DNA from 2 places in the Agromyces sp. NPDC058064 genome. Region 2 is predicted to be linked to the other one. Evidence: predicted binding sites of a transcription regulator. Region 2 holds the regulator's gene; the other holds the start of a gene.
The links. Region 2 encodes HrcA, which represses chaperone genes, less so after heat shock. Its sites were predicted from a motif close to TTNGCACTCGNNNNNNNCGAGTGCNAA; they were not measured.
Positions count from the first base shown of each region.

Region 1 (14,454 bases), on a different contig from region 2:
GCGATGCCGCAGCCGGGCGGGGCCGGTGCGGCGGGCAGCCGGATGCCCCGCCGCTCGAGCTCGGCCCTGGCCGCTCGCTGCCCGCGCTCGAGCGAGGCGCGCTGATCGGGGTCGAGCGCGGCGTACGCCGACGCGGCCTCCTCGGCGGCACGCGCCCGCAGCGCGAGCAGCCCGCCGCGCACCCGGTCGGGGAAGCCCGCCACGAGCGCCTCGCTCTCACGGGCCCGCGGCAGCCGGCGACGGGCGATCGCGCACGAGATCGCGATCGCCAGCGTGACCGTCGTCGCCGCACCTCCCAGCCAGAGCCACCCGGCGGCCGACGCGTCGACCGTCGTCGTGAATCGGACGGTCGGCAGCATGGTCATGCCGCCGAGCACGGCGAGCACCCACCCCGTGAAGGCGACGCCCGCGCTCGGCGGGGCGGTGACGCGCACCGGAAGCACCGCGAACGCGAGGCCCGCGGCGGCGACCGCGAGGAGGACCATCGCCGCAGGCAGGACGGCCCCGGGGTCGAGATCCGCGCGGGAGAAGAAGAACGCGAACGCCCCCGCCTCCGCGAGCACGGCGACCAGCATCCCGGCGACGGTGCGCCCCCGCATCGGCGCGAGCGTGCGTGCGGCGTCCTGCGACACCTCGGATGAGGAGGTGCGGAGCTCGTCGAGCAGTCGCGGCTTCACCAGCCGGGCGTCGCGATCGACCGCATCGGCGATCTCCGCGAGCCGGGCGGCGTACGCCGGCGCCTCGCCGACGAGCACGCGCTCGACCGCGTCGGGATCGCGCTCGAGCACGTGCGCCTGCACGATGCGCGCGTACTCGAGCGCGTCCAACAGCGGCCGGCCGGCGCGTCAGCGCGTGTAGTTCGGCGCCTCGACGACGATCTGCACGTCGTGCGGGTGGGACTCCTTGAGCCCCGCGGGCGTGATCCGCACGAAGCGGCCCTTCGTCTTGAGCTCTTCGATGGTGCGCGCGCCGACGTAGAACATCGACTGGCGCAGGCCGCCGATGAGCTGGTACGCCACCGCCGAGAGCGGACCGCGGTAGGGCACCTGGCCCTCGATGCCCTCGGGGATGAGCTTGTCGTCGGTCGGCACGTCGGCCTGGAAGTAGCGGTCCTTCGAGTACGAGGTCTTCTTGCCACGGGTCTGCATCGCACCGAGCGAACCCATGCCGCGGTACGCCTTGAACTGCTTGCCGTTCTGGAAGACGAGCTCGCCGGGGCTCTCGGCCGTGCCCGCGAGGAGCGAACCGAGCATGACGGTGTCGGCGCCGGCGACGAGCGCCTTCGCGATGTCGCCCGAGTACTGCAGGCCGCCGTCGGCGATGAGGGGCACCCCGACGGGCTTCGTCGCCTTGGATGCCTCGTACACGGCCGTCACCTGGGGCACGCCGACACCGGCGACGACGCGGGTGGTGCAGATCGAGCCGGGCCCGACGCCGACCTTGACGGCGTCGGCGCCGGCCTCGACGAGCGCCTTCGCGCCCTCGTAGGTCGCGACGTTGCCGCCGATGACGTCGATGTGGGCGAAGCTCGGGTCGGCCTTCAGGCGGCGGATGATGTCGAGCACGCCCGCCGACTCGCCGTTCGCGGTGTCGACGACGATGACGTCGACGCCCGCGTCGCGCACGGCCTCCGCGCGCTCCCAGGCCTCGCCGAAGAAGCCGATCGCCGCGCCGACTCGGAGGCGCCCCTCGGAGTCCTTCGTGGCGTTCGGGTACTGCTCGGACTTGTCGAAGTCCTTGACCGTGATGAGGCCGGTCAGGTGGCCCTCGTCGTCGACGAGGGGCAGCTTCTCGACCTTGTGCTCGGCGAAGATCGCGAGCGCCTCGTCGGGGTTCATGCCCACGCGGCCCGTGATGAGCGGCATCTTGGTCATGACGTCGCTGACCTTGGTCGACGGCTTGTCGAAGTCGGAGACGAACCGCATGTCGCGGTTCGAGATGATGCCGACGAGCTTGCCCTCGTCGTCGACGACGGGGAGTCCGCTGACCCGGTAGGTCGCGCACAGCGCGTCGACGTCGGCCACCGAGGCATCCGGCGTGGTGGTGACGGGGTTCGAGACCATGCCCGACTCGCTGCGCTTCACGCGGTCGACCATCTCGGCCTGGTCGGCGATCGAGAGGTTGCGGTGCAGGATGCCGATGCCGCCCTGGCGCGCCATGGCGATCGCCATGCGCGACTCGGTGACGGTGTCCATCGCGGCCGACAGCAGCGGCGTCGCGACGGTGATGCGACGCGTGAGCCGCGAGCTCGTGTCGGCGTCGCTCGGGATCACGTCGGTGTGACCGGGCAGGAGGAGGACGTCGTCGTACGTGAGTCCCGTGAATCCGAACGGATCTGCCTGATCCATGACTTCCCTTCGTGTGGAGTGCCCGCGCAGAGCGCGTTGTCGGCGAGTTGGCGGTGCATCAATGTTAAGCGAGTTTGCACCGCGGGCATTCCCCGGATAACAATCGAGGGCTTGTTGTGCCCATGTCTGAAACACATGGGACATAATCGGCACGTACCGTCGACGACGTCGTCAACGGGAAAGGATCGGTCCCGGAGGTCCAACATGCCTCCGGTGACCCCTTGGAGGTGCAGTGGAACCCACGAGAACAATCCAGACACGCTCTCGCGGGAGGTGGCTTCTCCTCCTCGGAATACTTCTGTCCGCACTCACTCTGTCCGGCATCGCAGCGTCCCCTGCGATGGCGGAGGATGGGAGTACGGCCGCGGAGTCCGAGGAGTACGAATACCACTTCCGTGGAAACGTGCAGTACAACGGCGAGCCGCTCGAAGGAGTGGGCATATCGCTCGAAGGGAACGGCTTCGAAGCCGAGACCGAGACGGATGCCGACGGCCGCTGGGAGATCGGCGTGCCCGAGAAGGCCACCTACGAGGTGACCCTCGACGAAGACACGCTGCCGAAGGGCGTGGTCGTCGCCGAGGGCGGCGCGACCCGTGAGGCCGAGTTCGGCCTCACGAAGAACGCCTCGGTGAACTTCTTCCTCGGCGAAGGCACCCGCACCACGGTCAGCTTCTTCGACCAGTTCGCGCAACGCCTGTTCAACGGCATCAACTTCGGGTTGCTGCTGGCGCTGGCGGCGATCGGCCTCTCGCTGATCTTCGGCACGACCGGTCTCTCGAACTTCGCGCACGCCGAGCTCATCACCTTCGGTGCGCTCATGGTGCTCACGTTCGGGTCGAACCTCGGCTGGCCGTTGTGGGCGGCGATCGGCATCGCGCTGCTGTTGAGCGCGGCACTCGGCTGGGGGCTCGATGCCGCCATCTGGAAGCCGTTGCGGCGGAAGGGCGTCGGCGTCATCCAGCTCATGATCGTGAGCATCGGCCTCTCGCTCGCGCTGCGCTACACGTACCAGTTCTTCTACGGCGGATCGACGAGCCAGCTGCCCGGCGCGACGCTCCCGAGCGACATCCGCATCGGGCCCATCGCCCTCTCGTGGGTCGACCTCGTGAGCATGGGCGTCAGCATCGTCGTGCTCCTCGCGGTCGCGTTCTTCCTGCTGCGCACGCGCATCGGCAAGGCGACCCGCGCGGTCTCCGACAACGCCAGCCTCGCCTCCGCGAGCGGCATCGACGTCGACGGCGTCATCCGCATCGTCTGGGTGCTCGGCGCACTGCTCGCCGGTCTCTCCGGCATCCTCTGGGCGTACTTCCGTCCGGGCGTCAGCTGGGACATGGGCTTCCAGATCCTGCTGCTCGTCTTCGCCGCGGTCACCCTCGGCGGTCTCGGCACCGCGTTCGGCGCCCTCGTCGGCTCGCTCATCGTGGGCGTGTTCGTCGAGCTGTCGACCCTGTGGCTGCCGAGCGACATGAAGTACGTGGGCGCCTTGGTCATCCTGATCTTGGTGCTGTTGTTCCGGCCGCAGGGCATCCTCGGCCGTCGAGAGCGAATCGGATAAGGAGGGGACGACCATGATCGACTGGGGAGCAATCTTCGGAAACGCGGCCGTCGAGCTGATCAGCCCGACGACAGCCGCCTACGCGCTCGCCGCGCTGGGTCTGGCGATCCACTTCGGCTTCACCGGCCTGCTGAACTTCGGCCAGGCGGGATTCATGCTGCTCGGCGCCTACGGCTACGCCATCCCGGCACTGAAGCTCGGCTGGCCCTGGTGGGCCTGCCTGCTCAGCGCCCTGCTGGCCTCCGTGGTGTTCGCACTCATCCTCGGTATCCCGACGCTGCGATTGCGCGCCGACTATCTCGCGATCGTGACGATCGCCGCGGCGGAAGTGCTGCGGCTCGTCTTCACGACGAACGAGTTCCAGCCGGTGACCGGTTCGGCGAACGGACTCTCCGAGTTCCAGACCGGGCTGCTCGCGTTCAACCCGTTCCCGCCCGGGCGCTACGGCATCGGCCCGTGGGTGTTCGACAACCGCGTGTGGTTCTTCCTCGTGCTGGGCTGGGTCGTCGTGGCGCTCGCCGCGCTGCTCACCTGGCTGCTGATGCGCAGCCCGTGGGGCCGCGTCATCAAGGGCATCCGCGAAGACGAGGACGCCGTGCGCTCGCTCGGCAAGAACGTCTACTCGTACAAGATGCAGAGCCTCATCCTCGGCGGACTCTTCGGCACCCTCGCCGGCATCATCTTCGTGATGCCGCGCGCGGTCGTGCCGTCGTACTTCCAGCCGACGCTGACCTTCATGGTCTACGCCATCCTGCTCCTCGGCGGAGCCGCGACCATCCTCGGGCCGATCGTCGGCTCGATGGTGTTCTGGGTGCTGCTGTCGTTCTTCTCGGGCTTCATCTCCCGGGCGGTCGAGGCGGGCTGGTTCCCGTTCATGACGCAGGTGCAGGCCGGTCAGCTCCGCTTCATCCTCGTCGGCATCGCGATCATGCTGATCGTCATATTCATGCCACAGGGCCTCCTCGGAAACCGGAAGGAGCTGGCTTTTGTCAAGTGATGCCACTCCCACGTCCAAGCCGGTGAAGACCACCGGTCTCCACGTCGGCGACGCCGCTCCCGGCGTCAAGAAGCACGATCCGATCTTGATCGCCGACGGCGTGAAGCGCACCTTCGGCGGCCTCACCGCCGTCGACGTCGAGCACGTCGAGATCCCGCGGGGCGCCATCACGGCACTCATCGGGCCCAACGGCGCCGGCAAGACGACGTTCTTCAACCTGCTGACGGGCTTCGACAAGCCCGACACCGGCACCTGGTCGTTCGACGGGCGTGCGCTCGCGCACGTGCCGGCGTACCGGGTCGCCCGCATGGGCCTGATCCGCACGTTCCAGCTCACGAAGTCCCTCGGCCTGCTCTCGGTCATGGACAACATGAAGCTCGGCGCGAAGGACCAGGTCGGCGAGAACCTCTTCCGCTCCCTCATCCCCTCGCTCTGGCGCAAGCAGGACGCGGCGATCGAGGAGAAGGCGCTCGAGATCCTCACCAGGTTCAAGCTCGACGTCAAGAAGGACGACTACGCGGCGAGCCTCTCCGGCGGGCAGCGGAAGCTCCTCGAGATGGCGCGGGCGCTCATGAGCGACCCGACGCTCGTCATGCTCGACGAGCCGATGGCGGGTGTGAACCCGGCGCTCACGCAGTCGCTGCTCGATCACATCCTCAACCTGAAGGCCGAGGGCATGACCGTGCTCTTCGTCGAGCACGACATGCACATGGTCCGGCACATCGCCGACTGGGTGGTCGTGATGGCCGAGGGCCGGGTCGTCGCCGAAGGCGACCCGCACACGGTCATGGAGGATCCTGCGGTGATCGACGCCTACCTCGGCGCCCACCACGACACGGACCTCGGCTCGACCGACACCGGCCACGTCGAAGCGCTGAAGGAGCTCATCGATGACGAACAGTAGCCCCGCCCCGTCCGTCGCCGAGCCGCCCGCCGGCGAGCTCGTCGTCGAGGTGCGCGATGTCGTCGCCGGGTACCTGCCGGGGGTGAACATCCTCAACGGGTGCTCGCTCACGGCCGCCCAGGGCGAGCTCATCGGCATCATCGGCCCGAACGGCGCCGGCAAGTCGACCCTGCTGAAGTCGATCTTCGGACTCGTGAAGGTCCGCGAGGGCGGCATCTACCTGCACGGCGAGGAGATCACGAACCTCAAGGCGAACAAGCTCGTCGCCCAGGGCGTCGGCTTCGTGCCGCAGACGAACAACGTGTTCCCCTCGCTCACCATCCAGGAGAACCTCGAGATGGGCATCTTCCTGAAGCCGAAGGGCCTCAAGGAGCGTCTCGAGTTCGTCACCGAGATCTTCCCCGAGCTCGGCAAGCGACTCGGCCAGCGCGCCGGATCGCTGTCGGGCGGCGAGCGGCAGATGGTGGCGATGTCGCGCGCGCTCATGATGGGGCCGCACGTGCTGCTCCTCGACGAGCCGAGCGCCGGCCTCTCCCCCGTCCGCCAGGACGAGGCGTTCCTGCGCGTGAAGGAGATCAACCGGGCCGGGGTGACGACGATCATGGTCGAGCAGAACGCCCGCCGCTGCCTGCAGATCTGCGACCGCGGCTACGTGCTCGACCAGGGTCGCGACGCCTACACCGGCACCGGCCGCGAGCTGCTGAACGACCCGAAGGTCATCGGGCTGTACCTCGGCACCCTCGGCCAGGACGAGGAGTAACGACCGCACGAAGGGCGAAGGGGCGGATGCTGCGGCATCCGCCCCTTCGTCGTTCCGCAGCGAGGCGGATCACGCCGACCGGCGCTGGGCCCACCCCTGGCCGTCCGGGCCGCTCAGGCCGCTGACGCCGCTCCCGAGGCCGCTCAGGGCCGGCAGTGCCGCTTGAGCCGCCAGAGCCGCGAGAACTCTCTGCGAGTGCGGCTCAGGGCCATCTCGTGCAGGCCCCGCCGACCACGGCCCGCAGAAGGCCGCCGGGCGGCTGTTCAGACCGCAGCGCCCTCACCCGGCCGCCAGCAGCCCCTGCCGCCGTGCAGCACGTCGCAGCGCCGTACCGCGGCATACCGCGCCGTGCAGCGCCGCACCGCGCCGCGCAGCGCCGCGCAGCGCCGCGCGGAACGCAGGATGCCTCGCCTCGGTCACCGCGCGTCGCGCTCGCCCGCACGGCGCGTCTCGCGAATCATCCTGCGTTCTGCACGTGCCGGCCCGATCTGAAGCCGTCGCCGACGCTGGCGCTGGTTCTGGCACTGGCACCGGCACTGGCGCCGACGCTGGCACTGGCCCTGCCGCCCGGCGATTCTCGCCCTGGTCGCCCGCTGCAGCACGGGGCGGGCACGGGAAAGGGCCCCGGCCGAAGCCGGGGCCCTTCACCTTCGAACGTTGGATCAGCCGTCGCCGATGCGCTCGTAGGTGTTGTCGTCGAGGTACTGGAAGATACCGATCGTCGCCTCGGTGGGGTCGCCGTTCTCGTCGAACGTGATCGGGCCCGAAGGTCCGTCGTAGTCGATCTGCTGACCCTCGGCGAGGAGCGCAACGCCTTCCTCGTACGTCGTGACCTTCTCGCCGTCGCCGGTGCCGCCCGAGACCTGCTGGAGGTACTTGGCGATCTCGGCACCGTCGGTGCTGTTGGCCGCGTAGGCCGCGAGCGCGAGCAGCACCACGGCGTCGTACGACTCGGCCGCGTAGCTGTAGTCGGTCAGGTCGGGGTCGACGCCGAGCAGACGGTCGGTGAAGTCACCGAGCGTGCCCGTGTCGAGGCCCGGCAGCGTGCCCTTCGAGCCGGCCACGAGGCCCGGAGCGAAGTCGGCGCTGTAGTCGGACAGGTTGCCGTCGACGAAGTAGAGCTGGTCGCCGGGGTAGCCCGAGCCGACGAGGGCCGGCGTGATGATCTTGGCCTGGTCGAACGTGATCAGCGCGATCGCGTCGGGGTTGGCCGCCGTGACCTCGGCGATCTGCGCGTCGAAGCTCGAGTCGCCCTCGTTGAAGAGCGCCTCGGCGACGACCTCGCCGCCAGCCGCCTCGAAGGCGTCCTTGGTGAACTGCGCGAGACCGGTGCCGTATGAGTCGTTCAGCACGATGAGGCCGAGGGTGGCGTTGCCGTCCTCGGCGATCAGGTTGCCGAGCACCTCGCCCTGCAGCACATCGGACGGAGCCGTGCGCCAGTACAGGCCGTTGTCGTTGTAGTCGGTGAAGTCGGCCGACGTGTTCGCGGGCGAGAACTGGATGACGCCCGCGGCCACGATCTGGTCGATGACGGTCTTCGAGACGCCCGACGACGCGGCTCCGATGATGGCCGAGACGTCCTGCGAGAGGAGGTCGGTCACCGAGACGGTCGCGGTGTCGGTCGTGGTGTCGCCCGAGTCGCGGAAGACGACCTCGACCGCGAGGCCCGAGTCGGCCGCGTTGACGTCGTCGGCACCGAGCTGGACACCGGCCTCTTCGGGCGGGCCGAGGAATGCGAGCGCACCACTCTGCGGCAGGATCGTTCCGAGCTTGAGCGCGAGGTCGCGCTCGCCCTCGGCGATGGGCAGGGCGTCGCCGGCGTCCGTTGCCGGTTCTTCGGATTCGGCAGGGGCCGGGGAACCCGTGCTGCACGCAGTGAGGAGGAGGGCACTGACGCCGGCGATGGCGATGCCCGTCCAGGCTGCGCGAGCCGAGCGCGTGGCCGTGGCCTTCGCGAAAACGCTCATGTTGCTCCTTGGGACTGAAGGAAATTGGTACACAATGCAGCGCCGTGGTGACGCCGTTGTCTGACAGTATTCCGGGGTCCCTGCGGAAACAAGTAACCCCGGTCACAACCCTGTAACACCCGCACGAATCGTTACCTCATCGACATCCTGAGGCGGTTCTGCGCACGAAATCCGCGTCATCCGGCGTCATCATGCGCTGATTCCGCAGTCGCGGCGTGCACTCAGACGGGCTCTGCGACCACGCGCTTCGCCGCCCGCCGGGCGCCCCGGATGAGGTCGACCGTGAGCACGGCGAGGGCGGCCCAGACCAGCGCGAACCCGATCCACCGCTCGGGCGGCATCGGCTCGCCGAGCAGCACGACGCCGACGAGGAACTGGATGAACGGCGCGAAGTACTGGATGAATCCCATGTAGATGAGCGGCAGCCGGCGGGAGGCGGCCGCGAACAGGAGCAGCGGCACCGCGGTGACCGCGCCCGCCCCGAGCAGCAGCACGGTGTGCCAGGTGCCCTCGGTGCCCATCGTCAGCCCGGTGGTCGCGGCGACCCACCACAGCTGCACCGCGGCGAGGGGCGCGAGCCACAGTGTCTCGAGGGTCAGGCCGGAGACGGCGTCGACGCGGGGCCCGACGCGCTTCTTGATGAGGCCGTAGAAGCCGAACGAGAAGGCGAGCAGGAGCGCGATCCACGGGAACTGCCCGTGGCCGACCGCGAGCACGATCACGGCGACGATGCTGATTCCGACCGCGACCCACTGCGTCGTGTTGAGCCGCTCGCGCAGCACGAGCACGCCGAGGAAGACGGTGACGATCGGGTTGATGAAGTAGCCGAGCGAGGCCTCGACGACCTGCTCGGAGACCGCCGCGTACACGTAGGTCTGCCAGTTGACGAAGATCAGGGCGCCCGCGGCGGCCATCGTGAACAGCACCCGCCGGTCGCGGAGCAGCGCGAAGAACGCGCCCCAGCCGCGGGTGACCGTGATGAGCAGCGCGCAGAACACGAGCGAGAGCAGGATGCGCCAGGCGACGATCTCGAGCGAGCCGGTGGGCGCGAGCGCGATGAAGTAGATGGGGAGGAAGCCCCACAGCAGGTAGGAGGAGATCGCGTACGCGAGTCCCGGCCGGCTGATGCCCTGCTGCGTCGTCGCGTGGGGGAGCTCAGGGCGGGGATTCACCGATACAGACTACGCCCGCACGGGACGATGGCCAACGCGGCCGCGGGGGCGGATGCAGAACGGCCCGGATGCGATGCATCCGGGCCGTTCTGGAGGTTCGGGTCGCTCAGCGGACGACGACCGCGAGCACGTCGCGGGCCGAGAGCACGAGGAAGTCCTCGCCACCGAACTTGACCTCGGTGCCGCCGTACTTCGAGTAGATCACCTTGTCGCCGACGGCGACGTCGAGCGGGACGCGGTTGCCGTTGTCGTCGATGCGGCCGGGGCCCACGGCCACGACCTCGCCCTCCTGGGGCTTCTCCTTGGCGGTGTCGGGGATCACGAGGCCCGACGCGGTGGTCTGCTCGGCCTCGACCTGCTTGATGACGATGCGATCCTCGAGCGGCTTGATGGAAACCGACACGGTTGCCCCTATCTCTCTGATGAAGAAACTGTCTTGCGAAGACTGATTAGCAGCCTCTGAGTGAGAGTGCTAAGCCGAGTCTAGGCGCGTTTTGGCACTCGTGCAACGTGAGTGCCAGTCCGTTCACGCGCGGCGAACACGGGGCCCGGATGCCCCGTGCGATCGCCGCTCGGCGGCCGCTCGGCGCGGTGCTAGCGTGGCCGGGTGGAACGCACAGAGCTCGTCGAACTCCTCTCGCCCGAGGGGCTGCGCCTCCTCGACGGCCTGCCCGAATGGGACTCGAAGGCCGACATCGTGAAGACGGTCGCCGCGCTCCGCCGCCAGGGGCATCCCGCCTCGCTGGTCGCGACCGTCCTCAGCCAGGCGAAGCTCCGCGCGAAGGCCGCCGCGAAGTTCGGCCCGTTCGCCGCCCGGATGCTCTTCACCGAGGCCGGACTCGAGCAGGCGACCCGCCTGCAGGTCGCCGCGCTCCACGCCGGTCGGTTCTCGCGGGCCGGCGTCCAGCACGTCGCCGACCTCGGCTGCGGCATCGGCGGCGACGCGCTGGCCATGGCCGCGATCGACCTCGAGGTCACCGCCGCCGACGCCGACGAGGTCACCGCCGCCATCGCGGCCTACAACCTCACCCCGTTCCCGCACGCCCGGGTGCTGCACGAGCGCGCCGAGACGGTCGCGCTCGGCGGCATCGGGGGCGTCTGGCTCGATCCCGCCCGGCGCACCACCGCAGGCGGCACCACGACGCGCATCGCGGATGCCTCGGCGTACTCGCCGGGCCTCGACTTCGCGTTCGGCCTCGCCGACCGGCTTCCCGTGGGCGTGAAGCTCGGGCCGGGCACCGATCGCGACGTGATCCCGGCCGGCGCCGAGGCGCAGTGGGTGTCGGTCGACGGCGACGTGGTCGAGCTCGGCGTCTGGCTCGGCGCGCTCGCCCGCCCGGGCGTGGGTCGCTCGGCGCTCGTCATCCGGGGCGAGCTCGCGCACGAGCTCACCGCGGCGGTCGACTCCCCCGACGCGCCGGACGGTCCGCTCGGCGACTACCTCTACGAGCCCGACGGCGCGGTGATCCGCGCACGGCTCATCGGCGATCTCGCCCGGGCGAACGGCGCCTGGATGCTGAGTCCCGGCATCGCCTACCTCACCTCGGACACCGCGTTCGACTCGCCGTTCGCCCGAGGCTTCCGGGTGATCGAGCGGCTGCCCGCCGACGAGCGCGGCCTGCGTCAGGCCCTGCAGGCTCGCGGGGTCGGCACCCTGGAGATCAAGAAGCGGGGCGTCGACGTCGACCCCGCCGCACTGCGCACCCGCCTCAAGCTGAAGGGCGCCGAGCGGGCGACCGTCGTGCTGACGCGCGAGCAGGGCCGCCACGTGACGCTGCTCGTCGAGCGGATCTGAGCCGCCGGGTCGCGAGGCGGGAGCCCGCGCCGCCGCGACGCACGATCAGGCGGGCAGCGCGCCGAAGACGATCGCGTAGTAGCCGATCCAGAGCGCCGAGAACACGAGCCCTCCGAGGCCGGTTCCGATGCCGATGAACGCGAGCGTGCGTCCGTGCTCCTCGCGGCGGAGGCCGAGCACGCCGAAGACGATGGCCGCGATCGAGAGCGGCAGCATCCACCCGACGAAGAGCGACGCCGTCGCCCCGATGATGCCGGTGACCGCGGCGACCCAGCTGTAGGCACGTCGCTGCTCGAGTTGTTCGACGACCTCGCGCTGGTCGTACTCGGGCCGGTGCACGACGAGCAGCTGCCCCGTCGAGATGCGCCGGAGCTGCCCCGTGTCGACGGGCACGTCGAACTCGCGCACGACCGGGTCGGCAAGCAGGGTCGGCTCTGCCGGGCGGTACGGCGCCAGCGGATCGTCGAGCGCGGGGTCGCCGTCGACGGGCGGCCGGACCGCGGGCTCGCCCGAGCGCTCGCCCGTCGGCTCCGGCGACCCGGTCGACGTCACGTCGAAGGACCGGGCGCCGGGTTCGCCGGGCTCACCGTGCTCGGGCGAGGGCGAGGGCGCGGGCTCGACGCCGGACGATTCGACGACGTCGCGCGAACCGCGCTCGGGCTCGACGGGACGAGCAGAGGGAGCCCCGCCCTTCGGCGGGACTCCCTCTGCTTCAGCCATCTCGGGGCTCACGTTCGCTTCGTGTACTGAGATCGTCGCTCAGTACCCGACCGAGCTGCTCGCGGCCGCGAGGACCACGAACAGCACGATGAAGCCGATCCACAGGAGGCTGAACGCGATGCCGGCGAAGCCGGTGATGATGCCGGTGAGCCAGAACCCCTTGGCCTCGGGCTCCTTCTTCTTGCCCATGAATCCGAGCACGACGGCGGCGATCGAGAAGAGCGCGCCGAAGCCGTAGAAGAAGCTGCCGAAGATTCCGACGATGCCGCCGATCATCGAGATGATGCTCAGCGTCGGCGTCGGCTTGGCCTGCGGTGCGTAGGCCGGGTAGGCCGGTGCGCCGTACGCGGGCTGCGCGCCCGCGGGTGCGCCGTAGCCCGGTGCGGCGGGCGCACCGTAGGCGGGCGGCGGCGGAGGCGTCGCCGCGCCGTAGCCCGCGGCGGGCGCGCCCACGGCGGGCGCACCGTAGGCCGGCGGCGCCGGAGGCGCGGGCGGGGCCGGAGGCGCGGGCGGCGCGACGGGCGGCTCGGGGGCTCCGGGCGGCTCGGGCACCGAGGGCACCTCGGGGTTCGTCGCCTCGGCGGCGACGGGCTCGGGCGCCTCGGGCGCCTCGGGGGTCGCCGCGTCGGGAACGATGGGCTCGGGCGCGCCCGATCCCTCGGCGGGGGTGTTCGGATCACTCATGGGTGCTCCCCTGATCTGCTCGTGCGGTCGTCGGCGCGGCTCAGTACGTGCTGTAGCTCGCCTGGAAGCCGCCGGCCGCCGCGATCGCGATGATCACGATGATCCAGATGATGCCGACGACGAGGCCGATGTACCCGAGGATCAGGCCGGCGATCGCGAGGCCGCGGCCCTGCTCGCCGGTCTTCTTGATCTGGCTCAGGGCGATGTGGCCGGTGATCACCGCGACGAGCGAGATGAAGAACGCCGAGACGAGCGAGACGATCGCGAGCACGTTGGTCTTGGTCGACGCCGGGGCGCCGTAGGCGGGCGCGGCGTAGGCCGGAGCGGCGGGCGCGGCCGGCGGCGTGCCGTACGCGGGTGCGGCGGGAGCGGCCGGAGGCGTGGGCGGGACGGCGCCGGCGGGCTGCTCGGGAAGGTTCGGGTCGGTCACGGTGGTTCCCCTCGAATGCTGTGTGATCGCGCGCCTCGGGATGAGGGCTCGCGCCGGGCGCGCACGATCGACGCCGCTCTCCGGTGATTTCGTCCCCACACTATCGCGCGAGGGCGCGCCTGCACAGGATTCGGGCGTCACACGACCTGGATGTCGGTCACGGGCAGCGTCGAGTCGGCGCCGAAGCCGAGCTCGGACGGCGCATGACCCGCCATCACGAGCTGCGCGCCGAGCGCGGCGATCATCGCGCCGTTGTCGGTGCAGAGCGAGAGCGGCGGGATGCGCAGCGCGATGCCCGCGGCCTCGGCCCGTTCGGCGGCGACCTCGCGCAGGCGCGCGTTCGCGATGACCCCGCCGCCGAGGAGCAGCCGCGGCACGCCGAGCTCGGTGCACGCGTCGATCGCCTTCGCGACGAGCACGTCGACGACCGCCTCGCGGAAGCTCGCGGCGACGTCGGCGACCGGCACGGGCTCGCCCGCGGCCTCGCGCTGCTCGACCCAGCGGGCGACGGCGGTCTTCAGGCCCGAGAAGCTGAAGTCGTAGCGGTGCGCCACGAGGTCCTTCGGCCGGGTGAGCCCGCGCGGGAACCGGATGGCCTTCGGGTCGCCGCCGATCGCGGCGCGATCGATCTCGGGGCCTCCGGGGTAGGGAAGGCCGAGCACCCGCGCGACCTTGTCGAACGCCTCGCCCGCGGCGTCGTCGATGGTCTCGCCGAGCAGTTCGACGTCGGAGACGAGGTCGCGCACGAGCAGGAGCGAGGTGTGCCCGCCCGAGACGAGCAGCGCGACCGTCGGCGTCTCGAGCGGGTCGGCCGCGTCGAGGAGGTCGGCGCCCACGTGCCCGACGAGGTGGTTCACCGCGTAGATCGGCACCCCCTGCGAGAGGGCGAGCGCCTTCGCGGCCCCGACGCCGACCATGAGCGCCCCGGCGAGGCCGGGACCGCTCGTGACGGCGACCGCGTCGATCTCGTCGAGCGTGACGGATGCCTCGGCGAGCGCCGCACGGATCGTCGGCCCCATCGCCTCGAGGTGGGCGCGGGCCGCGACCTCGGGCACCACGCCGCCGTACCGGGCGTGCTCGTCCATCGAGGACGCGATGGTGTTCGCGAGCAGGGTGGTGCCG
Region 1 is NZ_JBHVSE010000002.1:273,202-287,655, reverse strand. Features, by position in the region: gene ACFVSL_RS07185 (hypothetical protein) at 1-827, opposite strand, end outside; gene guaB (IMP dehydrogenase) at 846-2,348, opposite strand; gene ACFVSL_RS07175 (branched-chain amino acid ABC transporter permease) at 2,752-3,903, shown strand; gene ACFVSL_RS07170 (branched-chain amino acid ABC transporter permease) at 3,920-4,900, shown strand; gene ACFVSL_RS07165 (ABC transporter ATP-binding protein) at 4,890-5,804, shown strand; gene ACFVSL_RS07160 (ABC transporter ATP-binding protein) at 5,791-6,564, shown strand; gene ACFVSL_RS07155 (ABC transporter substrate-binding protein) at 7,227-8,531, opposite strand; gene rarD (EamA family transporter RarD) at 8,753-9,703, opposite strand; gene groES (co-chaperone GroES) at 9,810-10,106, opposite strand; gene ACFVSL_RS07140 (SAM-dependent methyltransferase) at 10,311-11,498, shown strand; gene ACFVSL_RS07135 (hypothetical protein) at 11,544-12,218, opposite strand; gene ACFVSL_RS07130 (DUF4190 domain-containing protein) at 12,258-12,902, opposite strand; gene ACFVSL_RS07125 (DUF4190 domain-containing protein) at 12,943-13,332, opposite strand; gene tsaD (tRNA (adenosine(37)-N6)-threonylcarbamoyltransferase complex transferase subunit TsaD) at 13,470-14,454, opposite strand, start outside.
Region 1: the regulator HrcA is predicted to act here: its motif matches at 10,198-10,224, upstream of groES (co-chaperone GroES).

Region 2 (14,454 bases):
CGCCCGCCCGGCGCTGCTGCGGCACCGCCCGCTCCGATCGCGCCGACCGCCGCCACGACGGCGACGACCGCAGCGAGTGCGTTCGTCAAGGACCGCGTCATCATCGACCACCCCTCATCAGCCGACGGCCGGAACACCCCATGGCGGAGGCGGCCGCGGGTACGACACGCCGAAGCTAGCATCCATGTCCCGCGTCGGTCAGACCCCGTTCGGGGCTCGTCGAGCATCGCGCGCACCCGGCAGTACCGGCGCATGCGCGTGCCGTCACGGCACGTGCAGCCGAGCGAGCGGAGATCGCCGGGAGGCCGGCCGTGAGCCGGTAGAGTGCGACGGCGTGCGTCATCGTGCGTCTGGAGCAGAGGAGTCGTCGTTGCCCGTGGGATCCGCTGACTACCGCGACGCGCTCCGCGCGGCCCTCGACACCCGGTCGGCGGTCGCCGCCGAGCGGCTCGCCGCGATGCGCGCGATCGCGACCCCTGCGACCGCCGGCGTCGTCATCGAGCTGTTCACCGACCAGGACGCCGAGGGCACCTTCGGCGTCTGGGCCCGCTTCGACGGCGCCGACGCGTTCCGGCTCGACCGCGAGCTCGGCGACGAGCGCGAGCTCTTCGCGGTGACCTGGGGCGAGGACGGCTGGGAGCCCGAGGTCCCTGCCCGGCCGCGGGGCTGGTCGCGGGACGAGCTCGAGGCGGCCATCGCCGGCGTCGTCGCCGAGTGGCTCGACGGACTCGTCCCGGCCGAGGCATCCGAGCTCGACTGGGAGCTGGCGCGCCACGACGGCGCATCCGATACCGTCCCGCTCGGACCCTCGGCTCGCGACTGAGGCCGCCGCGCACCACCTCGCGATCGGCCGGCGCTCCGGCGTCGGCGGCCGACCCTAGACTTGACGTCGGAACAGGGAGGCACGGGTGGCAGCACGCGGAGCAGGCGCTTCAGCGCGAGCGAAGGTCGCGATTCCGCAGTTGGCGTGGCACGCCGTGCGGCCGGCGCCGATCGTGCTCGTCTCGGGGCCCGAAGACGTGCTCGCCGAGCGGGCGATCGGCATGCTGCGCGACTTCCTCCGCGCCGAGGACCCGGCGCTCGAGGTCAGCGACCTCGAAGCCGACGGCTACCGGCGCGGCGAGCTGCTCACGCTCGCGAGCCCGTCGCTCTTCGGCGAGCCCAGGCTCATCCGTGTGAGCGGGGTGGAGAAGTCGAGCGACGACTTCCTGCTCGACGCTCTCGAGTACCTCGAGCAGCCCGCCGACGCCACGACGCTCGTGCTGCGCCACCGCAGCGGAGTGCGCGGCAAGAAGCTCCTCGACGCGATCCGCGCGGGCGGCGGAGGCGGCATCGAGATCGTCTGCGCCGAGCTCAAGAAGGACGCCGAGAAGCAGGATTTCGTCGTCGCCGAGTTCCGCGCGGCGGGGCGCAAGATCGCGCCCGCCGCACTGCGCGCCCTCGTCGGGGCCTTCAGCGACGACCTGCGCGAGCTCGCCGCCGCGAGCCGCCAGCTGCTGTCGGATGCGCCAGGCGACATCACCGAGGCGGTCGTCGCGCGGTACTACGGCGGCCGGGTCGAGACGAACTCCTTCGCCGTGGCCGACGCGGCGATCGCGGGCCGGCACGGTGAGGCGCTGATCGCCCTGCGTCACGCCCTCGACAGCGGGGCAGACCCGGTGCCCATGGTCGCGGCCTTCGCCATGAAGCTCCGCACGATGGCGAAGGTCTCGGGCTCGCGCGGCGGCGGCGGCCAGCTGGCCTCCTCGCTCGGCATGGCGCCGTGGCAGGTCGACCGGGCCCGACGCGATCTCGTCGGGTGGACCGACGAGGGCCTCGGCGTCGCGATCGAGACGCTCGCCCAGACCGACGCAGCGGTCAAGGGCGCCGAGCGCGACCCGGTGTTCGCGCTCGAGCGCCTCGTCGGCGTCATCGCCGCCCGCGGGCGCCGCTGAGCGCGCGAGTCCCGCGCGCGAGAAGTGCCCGCGCCGCCGAAGCGTGCCCTTTTCCGCGGTTCCGGAGACGACGAAGGCCCCGCCGGAGCGGGGCCGCCTGTTTGCGCGGCTCCGGAGACGACGAAGGCCCCGCCGGAGCGGGGCCTTCAGCCGTACTGCAGTGCGACGCGACTCAGAGCGCGGCGGCCTGCTTCGCGATCGCCGACTTGCGGTTCGCGGCCTGGTTCTTGTGGATGACGCCCTTCGACACGGCCTTGTCGAGCTTGCGCGTGGCGACGCGCACGGCGGCGGTGGCCTTGTCCTTGTCGCCCGAGGCGATGGCCTCGCGAGCGGCGCGGACGACGGTCTTGACCTCGCTCTTCACGGCCTTGTTGCGCTCTTCGGCCTTGCGGTTGGTCTTGATGCGCTTGATCTGCGACTTGATGTTTGCCACGTGTGGTTCGTCTTTCGTTCTCGTGTGGGTACAGGATGTGCCGTCACGAGGTAGAGGGGCTCGTGCCCGGCGATCGTGCGGGGTGGGACCCACACGGCAAGCCAACAGACAACGATACCAGCTACGTGCGAGCGGCACCAATGCGGCGGACCGCGTCGCGGCGGCGGACGGCCGCGCGACGATCGAGCTCGGCGACGGCGCCGAGCACCACCGCGGTGAAGTCGTCGGGTCGCGTGAGGCTCACGAGGTGCGTCGCGCCGGGCACGATCACGAGCCGAGCGTCACGCGCGGCCCGCAGCAGGACGCGCTCCTGGAGGCGGAAGTGGTCGTACCGCCCGTTGACGAACCAGATCGGCACGCGCACCTTCGCGACGGCCGCGCGCGGATCGAGCCGCCCGACCGCGGTGAGCGCCGGAGCCATCACGTCGAGGGCGACGCCGCCGTCGACGATGTCGCGCACCGCCTCGCGGCTGAGGAAGATCGACGCCACCGCGTCGTTGAGCCCGCGCCCGCGGTCGGGCAGCCGCGCGATCGACGCGGCGATCGACTGGTAGGCGGCGAGCGCCGAGCCGCGGGGGAGCGTTCCGCACGAGGCCGCCACGAGCCCGTCGAGCCGATCGGGATGCCTCGCCGCGAACTCGATCGCGAGGTAGCCGCCGAGACTGAGCCCGACGAGCAGGCGCGGCACGGCGTCGTCGTCGTGCCCGCCATCGCCGCCCGCGCCCTCAGCGGCGCCCGGCGGGTTCAGCGCGGCGTCGATGATCGACATCGCCTCGTCGATCGAGAACTCGCCGCCGATACGCGAGCCGTGGCCGGGCAGGTCGATCGCCACCGCGTCGATCCCGTGCACCGCGAAGGCCTCGAGCTGCCTCCGCCACATCGTCGCCGAGGTGCGGATGCCGTGGACGAGCACGATGCGTGCGCGGGGCATCGTTCAGCCCGCCCTGATCGCCCCGAGTTCGCGGGCGCGCGCGACGGCCGCCGTGCGTGAACCGACGCCGAGCTTCGTGAAGATGTGCACGAGGTGCGACTTCACGGTCGCCTCGCTGAGGAACAGCGTCTTGCCGATCTCGCGGTTGGTGCGGCCTTCGGCGACGAGCGAGAGCACCTCGGACTCGCGCACCGTGAGGCGTTCGCCCGAGGACTGGGACGCGTCGAGCCGCGACGAGAGGCCCGGGGCGAGCGCCTGCTCGCCGACCGCGGCCGCGCGCACCGCGGCGAGCAACGTGTCGGGCGGGGCGTCCTTCAGCAGGTACCCGCTCGCGCCGGCCTCGATCGCACCGAGGATGTCGGCGTCGGTGTCGTAGTTCGTCAGCACGAGCACCCGGGGAGCGCCGGGCACCGCCCGGATGCGGCGGGTGGCCTCCGCGCCCTGCACGGTGCCGGGGAACTGGAGGTCCATGAGGACGAGGTCGACCGCGTCGCCCTGCGCGAGCCGCACGGCGTCCTCGGCGGTGGCGGCCTCGCCGACGACCTCGAGGTCGGCCTCGGACTCGAGCATCGCGCGGATGCCCGCGCGGACGACGGGGTGGTCGTCGGCGAGCAGCAGCCGGATCACGACGCCACCACCGGGATGCGCACCGAGAGCGCCGTGCCCTCGCCTGGGGCGGTCTCGAGGTCGACCGTGCCGCCGAGCTCCTCGGCCCGGCGGCGGATGGCGCGGAGTCCGAACTCGGCGGGGTCGGCGCGGCGGGCCACGGCCTCGGCGTCGAAGCCGAGGCCGTCGTCGACGACGTCGAGGGCGATCTCGTCGCCGAGGTAGCTCAGGGTGAGGGAGCAGGCGCGGGCGTCGGCATGGCGCAGCACGTTCGCGAGCGAGCCCTGCGCGATGCGGAGGAGCGCGGCGTCGACGGACATCGGCAGCAGCACGGGCTCGCCGCTCGTCGCGAACTCGACCCGGGTGCCCGCGCCGGCCTGGCTCGCCTGCTCGTTCACGGCCTCGGTGAGGCGGCGGAGCGCGGACGGGAGCGTCTGCTCGTCGAGCGACGGCGGGGTGAGCTCGCGGATGAACCGGCGCGCCTCGCCGAGGTTCTCGGCGGCGGTCTCACGGGCGAGCCGCAGCTTCTCGCTCACCCGCTCGTCGTCGACGTCGCGCTCGGCGGCGTGCAGCAGCATCTGGATGCTCGAGAGCCCCTGCGCGACGGTGTCGTGGATCTCGCGGGCGAGCCGCTCGCGCTCGGCGAGGGTGCCGGCCTCGCGGCTCGCCGCCGCGAGCTCCTCGCGGGTGGCGATGAGGTCGAGGATGAGCGCCTGGCGCTCCTGCGTCTCCTGCGACATGGCCCGGTAGCCGAGCCCGATCACGATCGCGACGCCCGCGCTGATGAGCGGTCCGAGGATCGATCCGACCTCGAAGCCGAGATGGGTGGCCGTGCCCCACACCGAGAGGCCGAAGGTGATGACGACGAGCGGCACCGAGATCGGCGCCGCGAGCACGTGCAGCTCGAGGAAGAAGAGCGGGAAGGCGAGGAACGCCGCGTCGGGCGTCAGTGCCGACATGCCCACCCAGAGCGCCAGGAGCGATGCGAGCCAGAGCACGCGGGCGAACGTCGGCAGGTGCCGGTGCGCGGTCGCGATGCCCGCGCCGTAGCAGGCGAGGAAGGCGACGGCGAGGATGGTGATGGGCACCTCGGCCTGGTCGTCGACGAGCAGGGCGCGCACGACGACGAAGAGCGTGAGTCCGACGACGAGGAGGTGGAGGCCGAGCCGGAGCGCGACGAAGACCGGCCGCAGCGCCGATCGCGCCACGCGCTCGTCGCCCAGGAGGGGGGTCTCAGCCGTCGTCATGGTGCTTCGAGCGTAGTCTCGGGGCCCGCCGCGAGGCATCCGTCGAAAGTCTGAAGCGAAGTCATGGGAGAATCGTCTGGATGTCTCCGAGAGCTGTGAACCCGCCGGTGCCCGCCGCCACCGACCCCGCGTCGATCCGCAATTTCTGCATCATCGCGCATATCGACCACGGCAAGTCGACGCTCGCCGACCGCATGCTGCAGATCACGGGCATCGTCAGCGACCGCGACATGCGCGCGCAGTACCTCGATCGCATGGACATCGAGCGCGAGCGCGGCATCACGATCAAGAGCCAGGCCGTGCGCATGCCGTGGCAGCAGGGCGACCGCGCCTACGCCCTCAACATGATCGACACCCCGGGGCACGTCGACTTCTCGTACGAGGTCTCGCGGTCGCTCGCGGCCTGCGAGGGCGCGATCCTCCTCGTCGACGCGGCGCAGGGCATCGAGGCCCAGACGCTCGCGAACCTGTACCTGGCGCTCGAGAACGACCTCGAGATCATCCCGGTGCTCAACAAGATCGACCTGCCGGCCGCCGACCCCGAGAAGTACGCGAAGGAGCTCGCCGACCTCATCGGCGGTTCGCCCGACGACGTGCTGAAGGTCTCGGGCAAGACGGGCGTCGGCGTCGAGGAGCTCCTCGACCGCGTCGTCGAGCGCATCCCGGCTCCCGTCGGCGATGCGGATGCCCCGCCGCGGGCCATGATCTTCGACTCCGTCTACGACAGCTACCGCGGCGTCGTCACCTACGTCCGCATGATCGACGGCCAGCTGAAGCCGCGCGAGCGCATCCAGATGATGTCGACGAAGGCGACCCACGAGATCCTCGAGATCGGCGTGAGCGCGCCCGAGCCGCAGCCGTCGAAGGGCCTCGGCGTCGGCGAGGTCGGCTACCTGATCACCGGCGTGAAGGACGTGCGCCAGTCGAAGGTCGGCGACACCGTCACCACGGCCGTGAAGCCCGCGACCGAACCGCTCGCCGGCTACACCGAGCCGCTGCCCATGGTGTTCTCCGGGCTCTACCCGATCGACGGCAGCGACTACCCCGAGCTCCGCGAGGCGCTCGACAAGCTGAAGCTCTCCGACGCCTCGCTCGTGTACGAGCCCGAGACCTCGGTCGCGCTCGGCTTCGGCTTCCGCTGCGGCTTCCTCGGCCTGCTCCACCTCGAGATCGTGACCGAGCGCCTCCAGCGCGAGTTCGGCCTCGACCTCATCGCGACCGCGCCGAGCGTCGTCTACGAGGTCACGACCGAAGACCGCAAGACCGTCACGGTGACGAACCCGAGCGAGTTCCCGACCGGTGCGAAGATCACCGAAGTGCGCGAGCCCGTCGTGAAGGCCGCGATCCTCGCCCCGAAGGACTACGTGGGCACCATCATGGAGCTCTGCCAGTCGCGCCGCGGCACGCTGCTCGGCATGGAGTACCTCGGCGAGGACCGCGTCGAGATCCGCTACAACATGCCGCTCGGCGAGATCGTGTTCGACTTCTTCGACCAGCTGAAGTCGAAGACCGCGGGCTACGCGAGCCTCGACTACGAGCCGACGGGCGACCAGGCCGCCGACCTCGTGAAGGTCGACATCCTGCTCCAGGGCGAGCAGGTCGACGCGTTCAGCGCGATCGTGCACCGCGACAAGGCCTACGCCTACGGCGTGCTCATGACGGGCCGCCTTCGCGAGCTCATCCCGCGCCAGCAGTTCGAGGTGCCCATCCAGGCCGCGATCGGCGCCCGCATCATCGCCCGCGAGTCGATCCGCGCGATGCGCAAGGACGTCCTGGCGAAGTGCTACGGCGGTGACATCAGCCGCAAGCGCAAGCTCCTCGAGAAGCAGAAGGAGGGCAAGAAGCGCATGAAGATGGTGGGCCGCGTCGAGGTTCCCCAGGAGGCGTTCATCGCCGCGCTGAGCGGCGACGTCGAGAAGAAGGACGCGAAGAAGTAGACCCCCGATGACCCGTAGAAGCACCTTCACCGACCAGTCCGTCACCTACGGCGCGATCGGCGCGACCCTCGACCCCGACTTCCTCCGGTATCCGCCGGCGGGCCTCCGCCCCGCAGAGGACGCGGTGCGGCTCGGCTCGGGTCGCGAGCGGTTCGAACGCTCGGCCGAGGCGCTGATGACCTGGGGCGTGCAGCGCGGCTCGGGCTTCACGGTCGCCGACGTCTCCGCGGGCACGGGCGCGCAGTACCCGGGCATCGTGTTCGACCACGACGGTTCGCCGCTCTCCGAGCAGCCCGCGCCCCGCACGGAGGACCGCTTCGGCGCCGACGGCACCGCGTACATCGCCGCAGGCATGACCGCGACCCTGGTGCGCCGCCGTCGCTTCGGCGCGACGAAGACCCCCGTGCTCGTCGTGTACGTCATCGACGAGCCGAACCGCATCGGATTCGCGTACGGCACGACGTCGAACGGCGCCGAGACGGGCGAGGAGTCCTTCATCCTCGAGCATCGCGACGACGACACCGTGTGGCTCACCATCCGGTCGATCTTCGCCACCGCCGGCGGCCTGAGCACCGTGCTCGCACCGACCCGCCGCCGTCGCCGCCGCGAGCTCACCCGCGACGAGCTCCGGGCGCTCCACCCCGCGAGCGGCGCGTAGCCGTGGGCGCCGCGCTGCCGCTCGGCGACCCCGCACCGGCCGACGGCCTGCTGCCGTCGTCGGCCGCGCTCGGCGCGGACGACCGTGCGTTCGGCGTCTACGTGCACGTGCCGTTCTGCCGGGTGCGGTGCGGCTACTGCGACTTCAACACCTACACCTCCGACGAGCTGCGCGGGGCGAGGCAGAGCGACTACGCGGGCCAGGCGATCGGCGAGATCCGGATGTCACGCGGTGTGCTCGAGGCATCCGGCCTGCCCGCTCGACCGGCGCAGACCGTCTTCTTCGGCGGCGGGACGCCGACCCTGCTGCCCGCTCGCGACCTTGTCGCGATGCTCGGCGCGGTGCGCGACGAGTTCGGCCTCGTACCGGGCGCCGAGGTCACGACCGAGGCGAACCCCGACTCGGTCGGCCCCGACGACCTCGCACGCCTGGCCGACGGCGGCTTCACCCGCGTCTCGTTCGGCATGCAGTCGGCGGTGCCGCACGTGCTCGCCGCGCTCGACCGCACCCACGATCCCGAGCGCGTGCCGCTCGTCGTCGGGTGGGCGCGCGACGCGGGGCTCGACGTCAGCCTCGACCTCATCTACGGCACTCCGGGGGAGTCGCTCGACGACTGGCGCCGCAGCGTCGAGCACGCGGTCGCGCAGCGCCCCGACCACCTGAGCGCCTACGCCCTCATCGTCGAGGACGGCACGAAGCTCGCCAGGCAGATCCGCCGCGGCGAGCTCGCCGAGCCCTCCGACGACCTCGAGGCCGACATGTACGAGCTCGTCGACGAGCAGCTCGAGGCGGCCGGGTACGAGTGGTACGAGGTCAGCAACTGGGCGTCGAGCCCCGCGCAGCGCTCGCGCCACAACCTCGGCTACTGGCGGGGCGACGACTGGTGGGGCGTGGGCCCCGGCGCGCACAGCCACGTCGGCGGCGTGCGCTGGTGGAACGCGAAGCACCCCTCGGCGTACGCCGACCGCATCGCAGCGGGGGTCTCGCCGGCCGTCGGCCGCGAGGTGCTCGACGGGCCGACCCGCGAGACCGAGCGCGTGCTGCTCTCGACGCGCATCCGCGAGGGGCTCGAGATCTCGAGCCTGCACGCGGGCGGGCGGCACGCCGTCGCCGCGCTCATCGCCGACGGCCTCGTCGACGCGAAAGCCGCCCTCTCGGGTGTGCTGACGCTCACCAGGAGAGGGCGGCTCTTGGCCGACGCGGTCGTCCGGCAGCTGCTCGAGGGCTAGCTGACGAACTTGATCGCGAGCGGGTAGGTGTAGGGCTCGCCCTGGTTGGCCTTCACGGCGGCGATGATGCTGAACACGATCGTGACGACGCCGACGGCGATCAGCACGAAGATGCCGATCAGGACGAAGGTCAGGATGATGCCGACCACGTAGGCGATCGCCATCGTGATCTGGAAGTTCAGCGCGGTCGCGGTGTGCGCGCGCACGAAGGGCCCCTTGTCCTTCAGGATGAGGTAGCCGATGAGCGCGGGGACGAAGCTGAAGAAGATGCCGCCGATGTGGATGAGCGTCGCCCAGAGCTTCTCATCTGACGGGCTCAGCTGCTGGCTCTGGCCGTAGGGGTTCGCCGGCGGGGGAGGCGGGGTGGCGTCGGACATGGGGTTTCTCCTTGCTCGGGTCGCCCGAAGGCGAGACTTCGTCAACCGTCATGCTGGCACAGCAGAGCGCGCCGCGGGAAGAGCCCCGGCGGCGCGCTCGAAAGGTGCTGCTACTTGATGAGCCGGATGGCGAAGGGGTAGCGGTAGTGGTTGCCGTCCTTCGCCTTGAGGAAGCCCTGGATCGAGAAGACGATGACGACGACCCAGAGGGCGAGCGGCAGGACCCACCCGATCAGCGCCCAGAAGCCGAAGGTGACGGCCGAGAGCACCGAGTTCACGATCAGGATGGCGACGTAGGCGATGGCTGCGGTGATCTGGAAGTTCAGCGCCTCCTTCGCCTCGACGTTCGTGAACTGGCCGCGGTCCTTGAAGACGAGCCAGATGATGAGCGAGGGCAGGAACCCGAGGATGCCGCCGAGGTGGGCGAAGGAGGCCCACTGCAGGTCCTGCTCGTGCGTGAGGGGGCCGGCCGCGGCGGGCTGGGGCTGGCCGGCGGGGTCGGGCTGCGGGGGAGTGGGCTCGGTCATTGCACGCCTTTCGGGCTTCGGTGAACTCGGGTGCGGGAGGGGGTTCGCGGTCGGGAGGACTCGCGGGACATCCATACGGTAGCGCTGCGAACCGCCGCGGGCAACGGCCTCGTCGCCCGACGTCGCGATATGATTAGCAGTCAGACAGATCGAGTGCTAAGTCGTCGGAGGGAGCGGGGCATGGCCTCAGAACGCAGTCTCGCAGTGCTTCGGGCGATCGTGCAGGACTACGTCGCGTCTCGCGAGCCCGTCGGCTCGAAGACGATCGTCGAGCGCCACGCGTTCGGCGTCTCCGCCGCCACGATCCGCAACGACATGGCGCTCCTCGAAGAAGAGGAGCTGATCGCCGCCCCGCACACGTCCTCCGGTCGCATCCCGACCGACAAGGGGTACCGCGTCTTCGTCGACCAGCTCACCGAGGTGCGCCCGCTGAGCTCGGCGCAGCGGCAGGCCATCGAGACCTTCCTCGGCGAGTCGAGCGACCTCGACGAGCTCCTCGCCCGCACCGTGCGCCTCATCTCGCAGCTCACCAAGCAGCTCGCCGTCGTGCAGTACCCGAGCTTCGCGAGCGCCAGGGTGCGCCACGTCGAACTCGTCTCCCTCTCGCCGAACCGGGTGCTCTGCATCCTCATCGCCGACTCGGGCCAGGTCGAGCAGCGGCTCGCCGAGCTCGAGCAGCCCGTCGAGGAGTCGACGCTGGCCGAGCTCCGGCTGCGCCTCAACGAACTCGTCGCCGGCACGACCATGGCCGATGCCACTGCGCTCCTCTCCGGCGAGATCGACGCCGTCGATCCGCGCCACGCGGAGGTGCTGCACACGCTCGCGGCGACCCTCGCGGAACAGGCGAGGGTGCAGCGCAGCGACCGGCTCGTCGTCGCGGGTGCGGCGAACCTCGTGCGCACCGAGCAGGACTTCGCGGGCTCGATCCTCGGGGTGATCGAGGCGATCGAGGAGCAGGTCGTGCTCCTCAAGCTCTTCGGCGAGATGTCGGGCGACGAGCACGCGGTCGCGGTGCGCATCGGCCGCGAGAACGCCTCGTTCGGGCTCGGCGAGACCTCGATCGTGTCGAGCGCGTTCGAGATCCCGGGCCGCGACATCTCGCGGCTCGGCGTCGTCGGCCCCACCCGCATGGACTACTCCAACAGCATGGCCGCCGTCCGCGCGGTCGCCCGCTACCTCTCCCGCACGCTCGGCGAGAGCTGACCTTCCGCCCGTCGCAAGACCGGCATCCGCAATCGAAAGGACAAGCCCTCCGTGGCCGACCACTACGAGGTCCTCGGCGTCTCGCGCGAAGCGACGCCCGACGAGATCAAGAAGGCGTACCGCCGACTGGCTCGCGAACTCCACCCCGACGTGAACCCCGGTGCCGAGGCATCCGAGCGGTTCAAGGAGGTGACGCACGCGTACGACGTGCTCTCCGACCCGAAGCAGCGCCAGCAGTACGACCTCGGCGACCAGGGCGGCTTCGGCGGCCAGGGCTTCGGCGGGTTCGGCGACATCTTCGAGACCTTCTTCGGCGCGGGCCAGCAGAGCCGCGGGCCGCGGTCGCGGCGCGAGCGCGGCCAGGACGCGCTGATCCGCGTGGAGGTCGGCCTCGACGAGGTGATCTTCGGCACGCATCGCGACATCGAGGTCGACACGGCCGTGCGCTGCGAGACCTGCCAGGGCTCGTGCTGCCAGCCGGGCACCTCGCCCGTCACCTGCGACATCTGCCGCGGCACCGGCCAGATCCAGCGCCAGGTGCGGTCGCTCCTCGGCAACGTGATGACCTCGAGCCCGTGCGGCACCTGCCGCGGCTACGGCACGATCATCGCGACGCCGTGCGTCACCTGCCAGGGGCAGGGCCGCGTGCGGGCCCGCCGCACCGTCCCCGTCGACATCCCCGCCGGCGTCGACACGGGCGTGCGGCTGCAGATGCCGGGTTCGGGCGAGGCCGGCCCCGCGGGCGGCCCCAACGGCGACCTCTACCTCGAGATCAAGGTCAAGAACCACGACGTGTTCAGCCGCAACGGCGACGACCTGCTGGCGACCCTCGAGGTCGCCATGACCGATGCGATCCTCGGCACGAACGCCACGATCCACGCGCTCGACGGCGACGTCGAGGTCGAGCTGAAGGCGGGCGTCCAGAGCGGCGAGGTCGTCACCGTGCGCGACCGCGGCGTGACGCGCCTCCGCGGCAACGGCCGGGGCGACCTCAAGATCGGGGTCCAGGTCGTGACGCCGACGAAGCTCTCGTCGAAGGAGCGCGACCTCATCGCGCAGTTCGCCGCATCCAAGAAGTCGCCGGCACCCGAGCTCACCCATTTCCAGCAGGGGCTCTTCGCCCGCCTGCGCGACCGGTTCCTCGGCTGAGCAGGGCCGCGCGATGAGCAGCCTCTACCTCGACGAGACCCTCGACCTCGGGGGGCTCGCGCCCGGCGCCGAACTCCGGCTCACGGGCGACGAGGCGCGCCACGCCGTCACGGTCGCCCGCGTGCGGCCGGGCGAGCGCATCGCCATCGGCGACGGCCGCGGGGTCGTCGTGCGGGGGCAGGTCGTCGCGACCGAGTCGCGCGAGCTCACCCTCCTCGCCGACGAGGTGCTCGTCGAGGAGCGGCCCGCGATCGCGATCACGCTGGTGCAGGCCCTCGCGAAGGGCGACCGCGACGAGCTGGCCGTCCAGGCCGCGACCGAGCTCGGCGTCGACGCCGTCGTCCCGTGGGCGGCGGCCCGGTCCGTCTCGCGCTGGGAGGGGCCGAAGGCCGAGAAGGGTCGCGCCCGCTGGGCGAGCATCGTCCGCGAGGCCGTCAAGCAGTCGATCCGCTCATGGCTGCCCGAGGTGTCTCCGGTCTCGACGACGGCGCAGCTGCCTGCCCGTCTCGAGGGCGTTCGGATGCTGCTGCTCGAGCCGACCGCGACGACGCCCCTCTCCGAGCTGCGGCCCGACGGCCGAGACCTCGCCCTCGTGGTCGGGCCCGAGGGCGGCATCTCGCCCGAGGAGCTCGCGAAGCTCACCGCCGCGGGCGCCGAGCCGGTGCGCCTCGGCGCCTCGGTGCTGCGCACCTCCACGGCGGGGCCCGCCGCGATCGCCGTGCTCAACGCGGCGCTCGGGCGGTGGTAGCCCATCGCTCGCTACGATGGAGTGATGACCGACTCGCCCGCTGAACCGACCGTCTTCGAGCGCATCGTCGCGCGCGAGATCCCCGCGCGCATCGTCGCGGAGACCGACCGGGTGATCGCGTTCCACGACATCGCGCCGCAGGCGCCGGTGCACGTGGTCGTCACGACCAAGACGGCCGACTACCGCGACGTCGTGGGCCTGGCCGAGGGCGATCCCGAGCTGCTCGCCGAGCTCGTCGAGGTCGCCCGGGGCATCGCCGCGGAGCTCGCCGACGGCGAGTTCCGGCTCGTCTTCAACACCGGGGCATCCGCCGGTCAGACCGTCTTCCACGTGCACGCGCACGTGCTCGCCGGCGGCCTCGAGGAGGGCACGCTTGCCGGAGCCTGAATCGATCGATCCCGACGCGCCCGAGGCCGGCGCCGACGAGGAGCGCCTCCGCATCGACGGCGTCGCCATGGTGCGGCTGCTCGGCCCGCAGGATCGACTGCTGACGACCGTCCAGCGCGAGTACCCGGGCGTCGAGGTGCACGTCCGGGGCAACGAGATCTCCATCCGAGGGGACGTCGACGAGCGGCGCCGAGTGCGCCGCCTCATCGAGGAGCTGCTCGAGCTCGTGCGCCACGACCAGGATCCGACCCCGACCGAAGTGAGGAGCTCCGCTCGCATGCTCGACGCCGATCCCGACGCGAAGCCGTCAGAACTGCTCGGACAGGTCATCGTCTCGAGCCGCGGCAAGACCATCCGGCCGAAGACCGAGGGCCAGCGCGCCTACGTCGACGCCATCGACGAGAACACGATCGTGTTCGGCATCGGCCCGGCCGGCACCGGCAAGACCTACCTCGCCATGGCGAAGGCCGTGCAGGCGCTCCAGCGCAAGGAGGTCAGCCGCATCATCCTGACCCGGCCCGCCGTCGAGGCCGGCGAGCGTCTGGGGTTCCTGCCCGGCACCCTGACCGACAAGATCGACCCGTACCTGCGCCCGCTCTACGACGCGCTCAACGAGATGATGGACCCGGAGCTCGTGCCGAAGCTGCTCGCCTCGGGCACGGTCGAGGTGGCGCCCCTCGCCTACATGCGCGGCCGCACCCTCAACGACTCGTTCGTGGTCCTCGACGAGGCGCAGAACACGACGCCCGAGCAGATGAAGATGTTCCTCACGCGCCTCGGCTTCGGCTCGAAGATGGTCGTCACGGGCGACGTCACCCAGGTCGACCTGCCCGGCGGCGCCTCGGGGCTCCGCCTCGTCACGCGCATCCTCGATCGCATCGACGACATCCACTTCGCCCGCCTGACGAGCGACGACGTCGTGCGGCACACCCTCGTCGGCCGCATCGTCGACGCCTACACCGAGTTCGACCAGCGGCAGCAGGCCCAGCGCTTCGAGCGCGCCGAGGCCCGCGAGTTCGCGAACCGCGCCGAGCGGCGCGGGCACGCCGGACCCCGCGACCACCTGCCGAGAAGGGGCACGTCTTGAG
Region 2 is NZ_JBHVSE010000004.1:124,211-138,664, forward strand. Features, by position in the region: gene ACFVSL_RS14395 (M1 family metallopeptidase) at 1-89, opposite strand, end outside; gene ACFVSL_RS14400 (DUF6389 family protein) at 377-823, shown strand; gene holA (DNA polymerase III subunit delta) at 963-1,934, shown strand; gene rpsT (30S ribosomal protein S20) at 2,107-2,367, opposite strand; gene ACFVSL_RS14415 (alpha/beta fold hydrolase) at 2,489-3,298, opposite strand; gene ACFVSL_RS14420 (response regulator) at 3,302-3,925, opposite strand; gene ACFVSL_RS14425 (sensor histidine kinase) at 3,922-5,151, opposite strand; gene lepA (translation elongation factor 4) at 5,232-7,088, shown strand; gene ACFVSL_RS14435 (DUF1990 family protein) at 7,096-7,746, shown strand; gene hemW (radical SAM family heme chaperone HemW) at 7,749-8,975, shown strand; gene ACFVSL_RS14445 (DUF4870 domain-containing protein) at 8,972-9,352, opposite strand; gene ACFVSL_RS14450 (DUF4870 domain-containing protein) at 9,463-9,879, opposite strand; gene hrcA (heat-inducible transcriptional repressor HrcA) at 10,060-11,082, shown strand; gene dnaJ (molecular chaperone DnaJ) at 11,134-12,231, shown strand; gene ACFVSL_RS14465 (16S rRNA (uracil(1498)-N(3))-methyltransferase) at 12,245-12,979, shown strand; gene ACFVSL_RS14470 (HIT domain-containing protein) at 13,004-13,366, shown strand; gene ACFVSL_RS14475 (PhoH family protein) at 13,434-14,453, shown strand; gene ybeY (rRNA maturation RNase YbeY) at 14,450-14,454, shown strand, end outside.